Regions from separate parts of the Bradyrhizobium roseum genome, predicted to be linked through region 2. Evidence: riboswitches for the same ligand, from Rfam matches in the RefSeq annotation. Region 2 holds a riboswitch; the other holds the start of a gene.
What was found. A riboswitch is a leader RNA that binds a small molecule or an ion and turns the genes downstream of it on or off. The one in region 2 is predicted to bind cobalamin.
Positions count from the first base shown of each region.

Region 1: linked by a shared signal. The riboswitch ahead of QUH67_RS33945 (TonB-dependent receptor domain-containing protein) and the one ahead of QUH67_RS09175 (TonB-dependent receptor) in region 2 are both predicted to bind cobalamin.

Region 1 covers NZ_CP129212.1:7,157,621-7,162,451, reverse strand. Annotated here, with positions in the region: gene QUH67_RS33950 (hypothetical protein) at 2-238, opposite strand; gene QUH67_RS33945 (TonB-dependent receptor domain-containing protein) at 518-2,803, opposite strand; cobalamin riboswitch at 2,916-3,115, opposite strand; gene QUH67_RS33940 (FecCD family ABC transporter permease) at 3,251-4,294, shown strand; gene QUH67_RS33935 (ABC transporter ATP-binding protein) at 4,291-4,831, shown strand, end outside.
Region 2 covers NZ_CP129212.1:1,942,668-1,947,498, reverse strand. Annotated here, with positions in the region: gene QUH67_RS09180 (PepSY domain-containing protein) at 1-1,050, opposite strand, end outside; gene QUH67_RS09175 (TonB-dependent receptor) at 1,053-3,317, opposite strand; cobalamin riboswitch at 3,428-3,648, opposite strand; gene cbiB (adenosylcobinamide-phosphate synthase CbiB) at 3,808-4,731, shown strand; gene cobD (threonine-phosphate decarboxylase CobD) at 4,752-4,831, shown strand, end outside.

The sequences.
Region 1 (4,831 bases), 2.1 Mb from region 2:
GTCAGCCTTTTTTCGCAGCCTTGGCCCTCGCCTTTTTCACCACCGGCGGCGGCGGATTTTCGCGGTCGGCCGCTTCCTTGGCGAGGCGCAGGGCGCGCAATTTCTCGGTTCTCTTTCGGATCGCGACGTCGGCCGCGGCGATCTCGGCCATCGCCTTGACGCCCTCGACCTCCTGGGTGCGTTTGCGATTGAGCCGGATTTCCTTCATTTCGGCGGCGCTCTTCGGTTGATCGTCCATGTCATACCTCTGAAATCACGACAGATATCGTCGAGCGGTCCCGACGGCGGGTTTACCACGGATCGGGCAACAGAGAATGTTATTTTCGGTCGAAAACGGCCCGGTTTCTTGTCGAATCAGCTTTCATGGTGAAGGGCCGCTTCGTCGGTCTCGTCAGGAGCGAGCCTGGTCGAAGCGGCCGTAACGGTCGCCGGCCAACGCCAAACTCCGCGTGGCGCGCCGAAGCCGAGATCGAGCAGGATCGAATGGCGGTTCTCTTCCCGCGGCCGGCGACCTGGATCAGAACGTCGCGCCGGCCCTCAGCATGTAGGTACGTCCCGGCAACGGATAGGCCGCAAAACGGCCGGGCGTGAACGTGCTGGCGATGGCGTAGTCGTAGTACGGCGCGTCGAACAAATTGATGACGGCGGCTGACCAGAAGAAGCGATCGTAAGCACCGCTCAGTTTCAGATCGACGGTTGCGCTCGCGGGGATACGGCGCTGGGTGTTGGCCTGGTCGTTATCCATGGCGCGCTCGCTCCAGGCGCGCACCGTGGCGTCTAACACGAGATAATTCTGCCAGATGTTCCAGGTCACGCCGCCGTTGGCGGTGTAGCGCGACACCAGCGGCACGTCCTTGCCGGCAAAATCTCCCTCACGAAACACGGCCCTTGTGTAGGCCATGCCGCCCCGCAGCAAAACCGCGTCGGTCACGCGTAGCGAAGCACTGGTCTCCGAGCCGTAGCGGCGGGTCGTGTTGAGGTTGGTGTTGAAAAACAATACCGGATTGAACTGGATCTCGTTTTCGAGATCCATGTTGTAGATGCTGGTCTGCATCTGGAACCCGCCGGTCTTGACGCGGAGGCCGCCTTCGATGTCGTGCGAGGTCTGTGTCTTCAGCCCGAAATCGCCGGCAATCGGCGGGAAGAAAGGCGGCGGCCCGAACGCCGGGCCGGAGGCGACGCGCTCGTCGACGGTCGGGGTTCGGAACGCGCGTGCGGCGCGGCCGAATACCGAGAACACCTCATTGAAGCGATGCTCGAGGCCGGCGTGCAGCGCGTATTGGGTTTCGTTGCTATTCAGCGGGGAAGCCTGGATGTCGCAAGCGAAGAATGCGGCACAACCAGGCGCAGTGGGGTCGTACCGATCCCGGGCACTGAGGCTGGTGTTCTGCACTCTGGCGCCGTAGGAGAAATCAGTCGTCGGCAACAGCCCCAGGGTTTGTTGCCAATAGCCGGCCACGGTCTGTTGCGACAGATCGTAGGTGTGGGTCGCAGCAAGGCCCCGGAATGCGCCGCGCTCCTGATTGAACGTCGCATCATAGTAATCGATGCCGGTGAGGATCTGCGAAGGCATCCCAAGAATCGAGTTCTTTACGCTCAATCGCGGGGTGATCGACCAGGTCTGCAATGTCGCGTCATTATAAGTCGACGAGAAGCTCGGAAGCGGCGAGGCCGCGGTTCCCGTGCCGAAGAACGCGCTCTGCGTATCCTTCTTGCGCACGCCTCCATCGACGATGAGTTCTGCGCCGGTCCACAGCGTCTTGGTGAAGCCGGCGGTGGCGCTGGCGCCTTGCTGGTTGGCGTAATCGAACGGCGTATCGGCCCCACGGCGGTTGGTGACCAGGTCGTTGATGCCCTGCGAGGGGCTGACGATCCGCCCGCCGGGCAAGCCGATCTTCTGGTCGTCGCCGGTCACGGTCAGGAACGCCTTGAGATCAGGCGTGGTGTAGTTGAGATTACCGACCCCGTTGCGCTGGTCGAGCGCGTTGTTTTCCCGATAGCCGTCCGACTTGATGGCATTGCCGTAGAACGATGTCGACCACGGCCCCGAATTGGTAGCCACGGAGATATTGGCCAGGCGCTGGTTGAAGGAGCCGACGCCGGCCTCGACGCGCCCGGCAACGGGCGGGCCGCCAACGCCGCTCTTCAGGACGATGTTGACGACGCCGCCGACGGCGTTGTCGCCATAGAGCACTGCGCCGCTGTTGCCGCGGGTGATTTCGATCCGCTCGATCGACTGAACCGGGATGGTCGAGAGATCGACGCCAGCCATGTCGATGTCATTGAGCCGGCGTCCATTGACGAGGATCAGCGTATTGGCGGTGGCGAATGCGCCGAAGCCGCGGATATCGATCGACGTCTTGGCGCCGTTGACGCCGCCAAAGAACGACTGCAACTGAACGCCAGGCACCTGCGCGATGATCTCCGTCAAGGTCTGCGTCGGCGAATGCGCGATCTGCTCGGCCGTAATGACCGTCGACGAAGCACCGACAATGCCGTTGAACTGCCGCACGCCGCTGCCTGTGCCGCCGGCGTCGGCCGTGCCCTGGCTTGCGCCGTCGGACGTTCCTGTGCCGGCGCCACGCAACGGCCGTGCGGCCGGGGTCGGACGCGTCGTCGTGCCGCTGCCGTCATTGTCCAGCGGCCGGGCGCGGGTCTTGTTCGGGTCGGTGGGCGCGCTGATCTCGACGGGGGGCAGGGTGGTCGACGGCGTTTGCGCGGAAGCGGTCGAGCCGCTCAGCGCAAGGATGCTGGTGGCGAGCAGGAGCGCGCGGCGCCGCTTCGCGGGGGTGGTTGTAGACATGGCTTGGGCCTCGGTATGACGTCAGTGGCACGTCACAGCGAACCAAGTCTCACCATCGCGCTTGCGCGACCCGGTGAAGCCAATGTCTGTACTCCCCGACCGACATCTTCGCGTGTGACCACGGCTGACGGCAGGTCTCCTGGCTCGCGGGTCGTTACCCCATCGTCGCCTTCCCAGGACCGAGATTCCCAGTGGCCTATGACGAAGGATTCGCCGCTTACAGTTGCGGGGGCAGCCGCGGAATTGGGGAACATCCCCGCACCGCATTCCCTTTTGATCCCCAAAACGGGAACCGTCGGAAACAAGGGTAGAATTTTGTCAAACTGCTCGTCAATCCAGTCTGGCGTGATGCCGCAACCCTCGCTGGACGAGTGCGCTATTTTTGCCGCATGAGGCTGCTCCCCAAGTTCCTGTACCAGCGCGGGTAAACCTGCTTTAGGACGATCGATGAGCGCTGAGGCCGCAACCCTGACCCATGACGATGCCGCGCGACGGAGGATCGGCGCGACCGCGGCGCTGGCTGCCCTGGTCGGGCTGCTGGCGCTGGTCTCGCTCGGCATCGGCCCGGTGCGGCTGTCGCCGCTGGCGGTGGCGGAAGCGCTGTTCGGCGCCGGCAGCGACGTCTCTCAGGTGATCGTGCGCGAAATCCGCCTGCCGCGCATGCTGCTGGCGCTGGCGATCGGCGCCATTCTGGGGTTGTCGGGCGCGGCGCTGCAGGGCCTGCTGCGCAATCCGCTGGCGGCGCCCGAGTTGTTCGGCGCGCCGCAATCGGCGGCCTTCGGGGCCGTGCTGGTAATCGCATCGGGGCTTGCCGACGTGCGCTCTTACGCGCTGCCGGTGGCCGCGATCGTCGCCGCGTTCGGCTCCGTGTTCATGCTGCTGTCGATCGCCGGACGCAATGCCGGGCTGCTGATCCTGATCCTGTCGGGGCTCGCGATTTCGAGCTTTGCCGGCGCGGCCACCGCGCTGGTGATGAACCTCGCAGCTAATCCGTTCCTGGTGCTGGAGATCGCGTTCTGGCTGCTCGGCTCGCTGGAGGACCGCAGCTTTCAACACGTGATGCTGGCGTTTCCCTTCATCATGGCCGGCGGCATCATGCTGCTGAGCCAGCGCCATGCCTTTCGCGCGCTGAGCCTCGGCGAGGAAACCGCGCAAAGCCTCGGCGTCGATGTCGGCCGGTTGCGGCTGTTCGTCATCTCGGGTGTCGCCCTCGGTGTCGGCGGCGCGGTCGCGGTCACCGGCACCATCGGCTTCATCGGGCTGGTCGCGCCGCACCTGATGCGGCCTTTGGTCGGGCACGATCCGGGGCGGCTGCTGGTGCCGAGCGCGCTCGCCGGCTCCGCGCTGCTGCTGGCCGCCGATATCGCAGTACGCATCATCCCCTCGACCTCGGACATCAAGGTCGGCGTGCTGACCTCGATCATCGGCGTGCCGTTCTTCCTCTATCTGATCATGCGCGAACGCCGCGCGCTCGGCGGAGGCGTCGCATGAGCGAGGTAGCGCTGCTGACCGCAAGGGGACTCGGTGTACGGCTCGCCGGCCGTGTCGTGCTGAATGAGGTTTCGCTGGCGCTGGCGCCGGGACATCTGGTGGCGCTGGTCGGACCCAACGGCGCCGGCAAGACCACGCTGCTGCGGGCGCTGGCGGGATTGATCCCGTCCGAGGGCGACATCGAGATCGGCGGCGAGGCGCTGTCGTCGCTGCCGCTGCGCGAGCGCGCCAAACGCTTCGGCTATCTGCCGCAGGGGCATGTCGTGCACTGGCCGCTGCCGGCGCGCGATATCGTGGCGCTCGGCCGCTATCCGCATGGCGCCACCGATCCGGCGCGGCTGTCGCCGCAAGATGCGGAGGCGGTGCTGCGCGCGATGCAGGCGGTCGACGTCATGGAATTCAGCGAGCGCCGCGTCACCGAACTGTCCGGCGGCGAGCGCAGTCGCGTCGCGTTGGCGCGCGCGCTGGCGGTGGAGGCGCCGGTCATCCTGGCCGACGAGCCGACCGCCTCGCTCGATCCGCGGCACCAGATCGACG
Region 2 (4,831 bases):
ATCGAGCGTGCAACGTCCGCCGTCGCGGCCGGTCAGTGCCACGAGCGGCTTGCCTCCGAGCCAGACGAAACGAGCCTCGACGGCGGCAGGTCCGTCCGGCTTCGGCCCTGACAGAAACCCGGCAGGCATGTGCGGAGCCTCGCTGCCGCCATAGCGCACCGCCATCTCGCGCGCCATTCCGCGCCCGGCAAGGAAATCGCCGGGATTGAGCGACAGCCAGCCGCTGAACATCCAGGTCACGACGAAGACACCGCCGATCAGTCCGGCAATGTGATGCCAGGCCATCCAGCCACGATACGGCGTGACCGCACCGCCTCGGTAGCGGCGACGCAACCGCAGCCGCAAAATGCCGACCCAGAACCCGGTGACGGCCGCCACCATGCAGATGCCGGAAATCCAAAGCACCACCTGTCGCCAGGTCGCGCCGTCCTTGCGCAGGATCGTCGGATAGATCCAATGCGGGATCGATCCGAGCCAGTTCCAGATCCGCTCCGTCCGCGTGGTGTCGAGCGCGATCTCGCCGGTGCGCGAGGAGACGTAGAGTTGCGTCCCGCCGGGGTCTGCGAGCGAAATCAGGTAGAGCGGCCGCAACGGGTCGAAGCGCGCGGTGACGCTCCATTGATCGCGCTCCACCGTCTCGATGATCTCAGGATTCACGGCGTTGGGATAAAGCCGGGCGGCCGCCACCGCCTGCTCGGGCGTGATGCGGTCGATGACGCGGCCATCGGCCGCCGATACGGTCTTGCGCGCGCCATCCCAGCCGAGCAACCGGTATACCGGCTCGTCGTTCAGCATCGCGAGCCGCAGATCACGTGGATAGTGCGTGAAGCCTGCGACTTCCATCGCCCGATTCGGGGTCAGTTGCATCTTGTCCCATGCGATCGGCGGCAGTGCCGCCCAGCGCTCGGCATCGGTGAACTGCGGAAACGCCACATACATCATGACGAGGCCGGAGAGGAACCATATCGCAAACAGCACGCAGGTGCCGATGCCGATCCAGCGATGGACGACATAGAGCCATCGCCGCGCCCGTCGCATGGTCCGCCGCATCGTCAGAACCTGACGTTGAGAGAGAGCTCGGCCGTGCGCGGCATGCCCAGCAGCCACTGCGTGGTGTTGCCGGATGTGGCATAGACCGTGTCGAACAGGTTGTAGACCCGCAGGGCCATGGTGGTCTTCGCATCCGGCTTCCACTGCAACCCGCCATTGACCACGGTATAGGCTGGACGCGCCAGCGTGTTGGCGTTGTCGGCGAAGGTTCGGCCGACGATCTGAACGCCGCCATTGACGGACCATTGCGGCGCGAATGCCCAGGTCAGCCAAACATTCGATACCTGCTGCGGGACATTGACGGGAACGTTGCCGGCGAAATTGACGGCAGCGCCATTCACCGACTGGACGAAGTCATCGTATTTTGCGCGCAGCCAGGCCGTGTTGGCGTCGATGCGCCAGCCATGATCGAGCACCAGCCCGATCGACGCTTCGACGCCGCGCGACGATTGCTGGCCGATCTGCTGGGTCAACGCCGGATTGCTGGGATCGCGTGCCAGCAGGTTGTTCTTCACGATGTGATAGCCAGCGAACGTCCACTCGCCGCGGCCCTGCCAGAACGATTGCTTGATCCCGACCTCGGCCTGCTTGCCGGTGGATAGCTGAAAATCCTTCTGCGTGGTCGCCAGCGTGATCAGACTGCCGACCGGATCGACCGCCGTCGAATATTGTCCGTACAGCGCGATATCCTTGACCAGATTATACACCGCGCCGGCGCGCCAGCTCGTCGCCGAGAACGACTTTTCAAAACCGTTTGCCGGCGTGATCAGGTCGGTGCGGTTGACGACCGGCTGGTCCTGGCGCACGCCGAAGACCAGCGATAGCTGATCGGTCACCGACAGCCGGTCCTCGGCGAACACGGCATACTGGCTGGTGACGGTGCTGAAGGACGGGACGGTGGGGATCGGGCTCAGAAACACGCCGGGATCGAACGAATAGGGATTGACCGACGAGGCGCCGCTATAGGGCGAGTTGTTCGTGTGGGTGAAATCGATCCGGTTGACGTCGAAACCTGCAACGAACTCGTTCTTCATCCCCAGCACATGGCCGCGAAAGGTCGCGTCCATCCGGTTGCCGATCTGCTGCTGGTTGTGAAATATCTCGATATAGGAACTGCGGTCGATCAGGCCCGTGGTCTTGTTCCAGGCGTAGCTTTCGACATTGCGCCAGTGACGCTGGCTGTTCAGGTAGTACAGCGCATTGTGGACCGTGATGCTGTCGCTGACCTGCCATTCTGTCTTCAGCTGATTCCAGCTGTCGCGGTAGCGGATGCTGCTGTCGCCGACATTGTAGTTCTTGAACCGCAGGGACTCGTCGAGCCGCCCGTTGATCAACGGCGTGCCGAAATAGCGCGACGGACTGCGATCGCCGTAATCGGTGGACAGCGTCCATGCCAGCGTCTCCGAGGCCTGCACGCGAACCGCGGCAGAGACCGCAGCGTTGGACGTCTTGTCGCGATCGACCCAACCATCCGACATGTTGCCGATGGCGGTCACGCGATAGGCGACGTCCTTGTTGATCGGGCCGCCGCTGTCGACCGCGAGTCGTTTGGTCATGTTGCTGTCGACAGACACTTCCGCCTCGTTGCGCTGGACGGTGAGTGGCATCTTCGAGATCACATTGATCGCGCCCCCGACGGCCCCCTCGCCGTACATCACCGACGCCGGCCCGCGCAGCACTTCGATGCGTTGCGCCGACCAGGTGTCGAACGGGAACGTCAGGGTGCCCGCGCCGACATAAAGCCGCGTGCCGTCGTAGAGCGTCATCACCGTCGAATTGCCGGTGAAGCCGCGGGTGTTGAAGGAGAGCCCGCCATTGCCGGGCGCGGGACTGGCGGTGAAGCCGGTCGCGTTCTGGGTGACGGCGGCGATCACGCTGTGCTGGCCGCGTTCGGCCATGGTCTCGGCGTTGATGATTTCAACGCTGGCCGGCGTCTGCAGCCGCGTCAGGTTGAGACGGCTGCCGCTGCCTGCCGTCTGGTTCAACGTCAGCGGGGGCGCGGCCGGTGCGGTCGGAACAATTGTCGATGGTGTCGCCGCCGCCGTGCGCTTCCTGCCGCCACGGGTTGAACGGCCGGCACTCGCGCTGCTGCTGGACTGGTGCGCGGTGACCGTGCGCGTCGGCGTCGTCACGACGACCGGATCGAGCGTCCGGCTCGCTTGCGGCGTGCTCTGCGTCCACGCGTCGAGCGGCCAGAGAATGGAGGAGAGAGCAATAGAATACAAAAAAAAGGTGCGTTGCGACGCACGGCGGGAGACGGAGTTCATAGTTCGACTCGCGGCTAACGTGGCACGTCACCGCGAACGAAGTCTCCCCGCAGCCCGCTTGCCGGGCCAAGGTTCGGCTACCATCAGGACACCCCGCCCAATGTGCTCGCGTGTGACCACGACCGGCGGCAGGTCTCCTGGCTCGCGGGTCGCTGCCTTCCGTCGCCTTCCCGGGTTTGATCCCAGTGGCAATTGACGAAAGGCTCGCCGCTTACAGTTGCGGGGGCAGCCGCGGAATCGAGACCTCGTTCAAAGAACCGTTGTTCAAAGAACTGCCCTCACCGCATTCCCTTTTGATCCCCGAAGGGGAACCGTCGCGGCGAGACTAAGAACAGTTGATCCGCGGAGTCAATCGTATCTGCGCGCGCATCCAACGCGAGACTGCACCGGATGCGTGTTCGATCGCGTGGGCTTGTCAGCAGGCGTCGCTTCGCCAATAAACCCGATAGCTGCAACGGAGATGCGTAAAACAATGGGCGGAGCCGGCATCATGCTGCTCGCATTGGCGACCGACGCAGTCCTCGGCTGGCCATCGGCGATCCACGCCCGGATCGGGCATCCCGTCACATGGATCGGGGCGCTGACGGCCGTGCTGGACCAGACCTTCAACCGCGCGGACGGCACCGCCGCCATGCGGCGCGGCGCTGGAATCGGTGTGGCAATTGCCATCATCACGCTTGCGGCGGGCGTGGGCTGGGCCTGTGCGGCCATGTTGCCCGGCGGATGGCCGGGCTTGGTCCTCACCGCAATTTTGGCCTGGCCGCTTGTCGCCGCGCGCTCGATGCACGACCATGTCGATGCCGTGGCGCGGCCGTTGATGTCGGGCGATCTGCCGGCGGCACGACAGGCGGTCGCCATGATCGTCGGACGCGATCCGTCGCAGCTCGATGCGGCCGGCATCGCGAGGGCTGCGACCGAGAGCCTCGCCGAAAACACCTCCGATGGAATCGTGGCACCGCTGTTCTGGGGCGCAATCCTCGGTCTTCCGGGCATTGCGGCCTACAAGGCGATCAACACGCTGGACTCCATGATCGGCCATCGCACCCCAAGGCATGAAGCTTTCGGCTGGGCGGCGGCGCGTATCGATGATGTCGCGAACCTGATTCCGGCGCGGCTGACGGGGTTGTTGTTCGCGATCGTTTCCGTTCGCCCTCGCCTGGCGCTGGCGACAATGTGGCGCGATGCGCACCATCACCGTTCACCCAACGCCGGCTGGCCGGAAGCCGCGATGGCCGGTGCACTCGGTGTTCGGCTGTCCGGCCCCCGCATCTACGGAGGTCAGCTCGCGCAGGAACCCTGGCTGAACGGCGAAGCCCCCGATCCTTCAGCCGCAGATTTGAACCGCGCCCTTGCGCTTTATCGCCGGGCCATGCTTGTGCTGGCCGCGGGGCTTGCGCTTCTCGCGCTGCTCTGACGACCCGACAGGAGGACCAAATTCGCGACCACGGCGGCGATATCGACACGGCGCAGGCGCGCGTCGGCGGTACGGACTGGATCGACCTGTCCACCGGCAT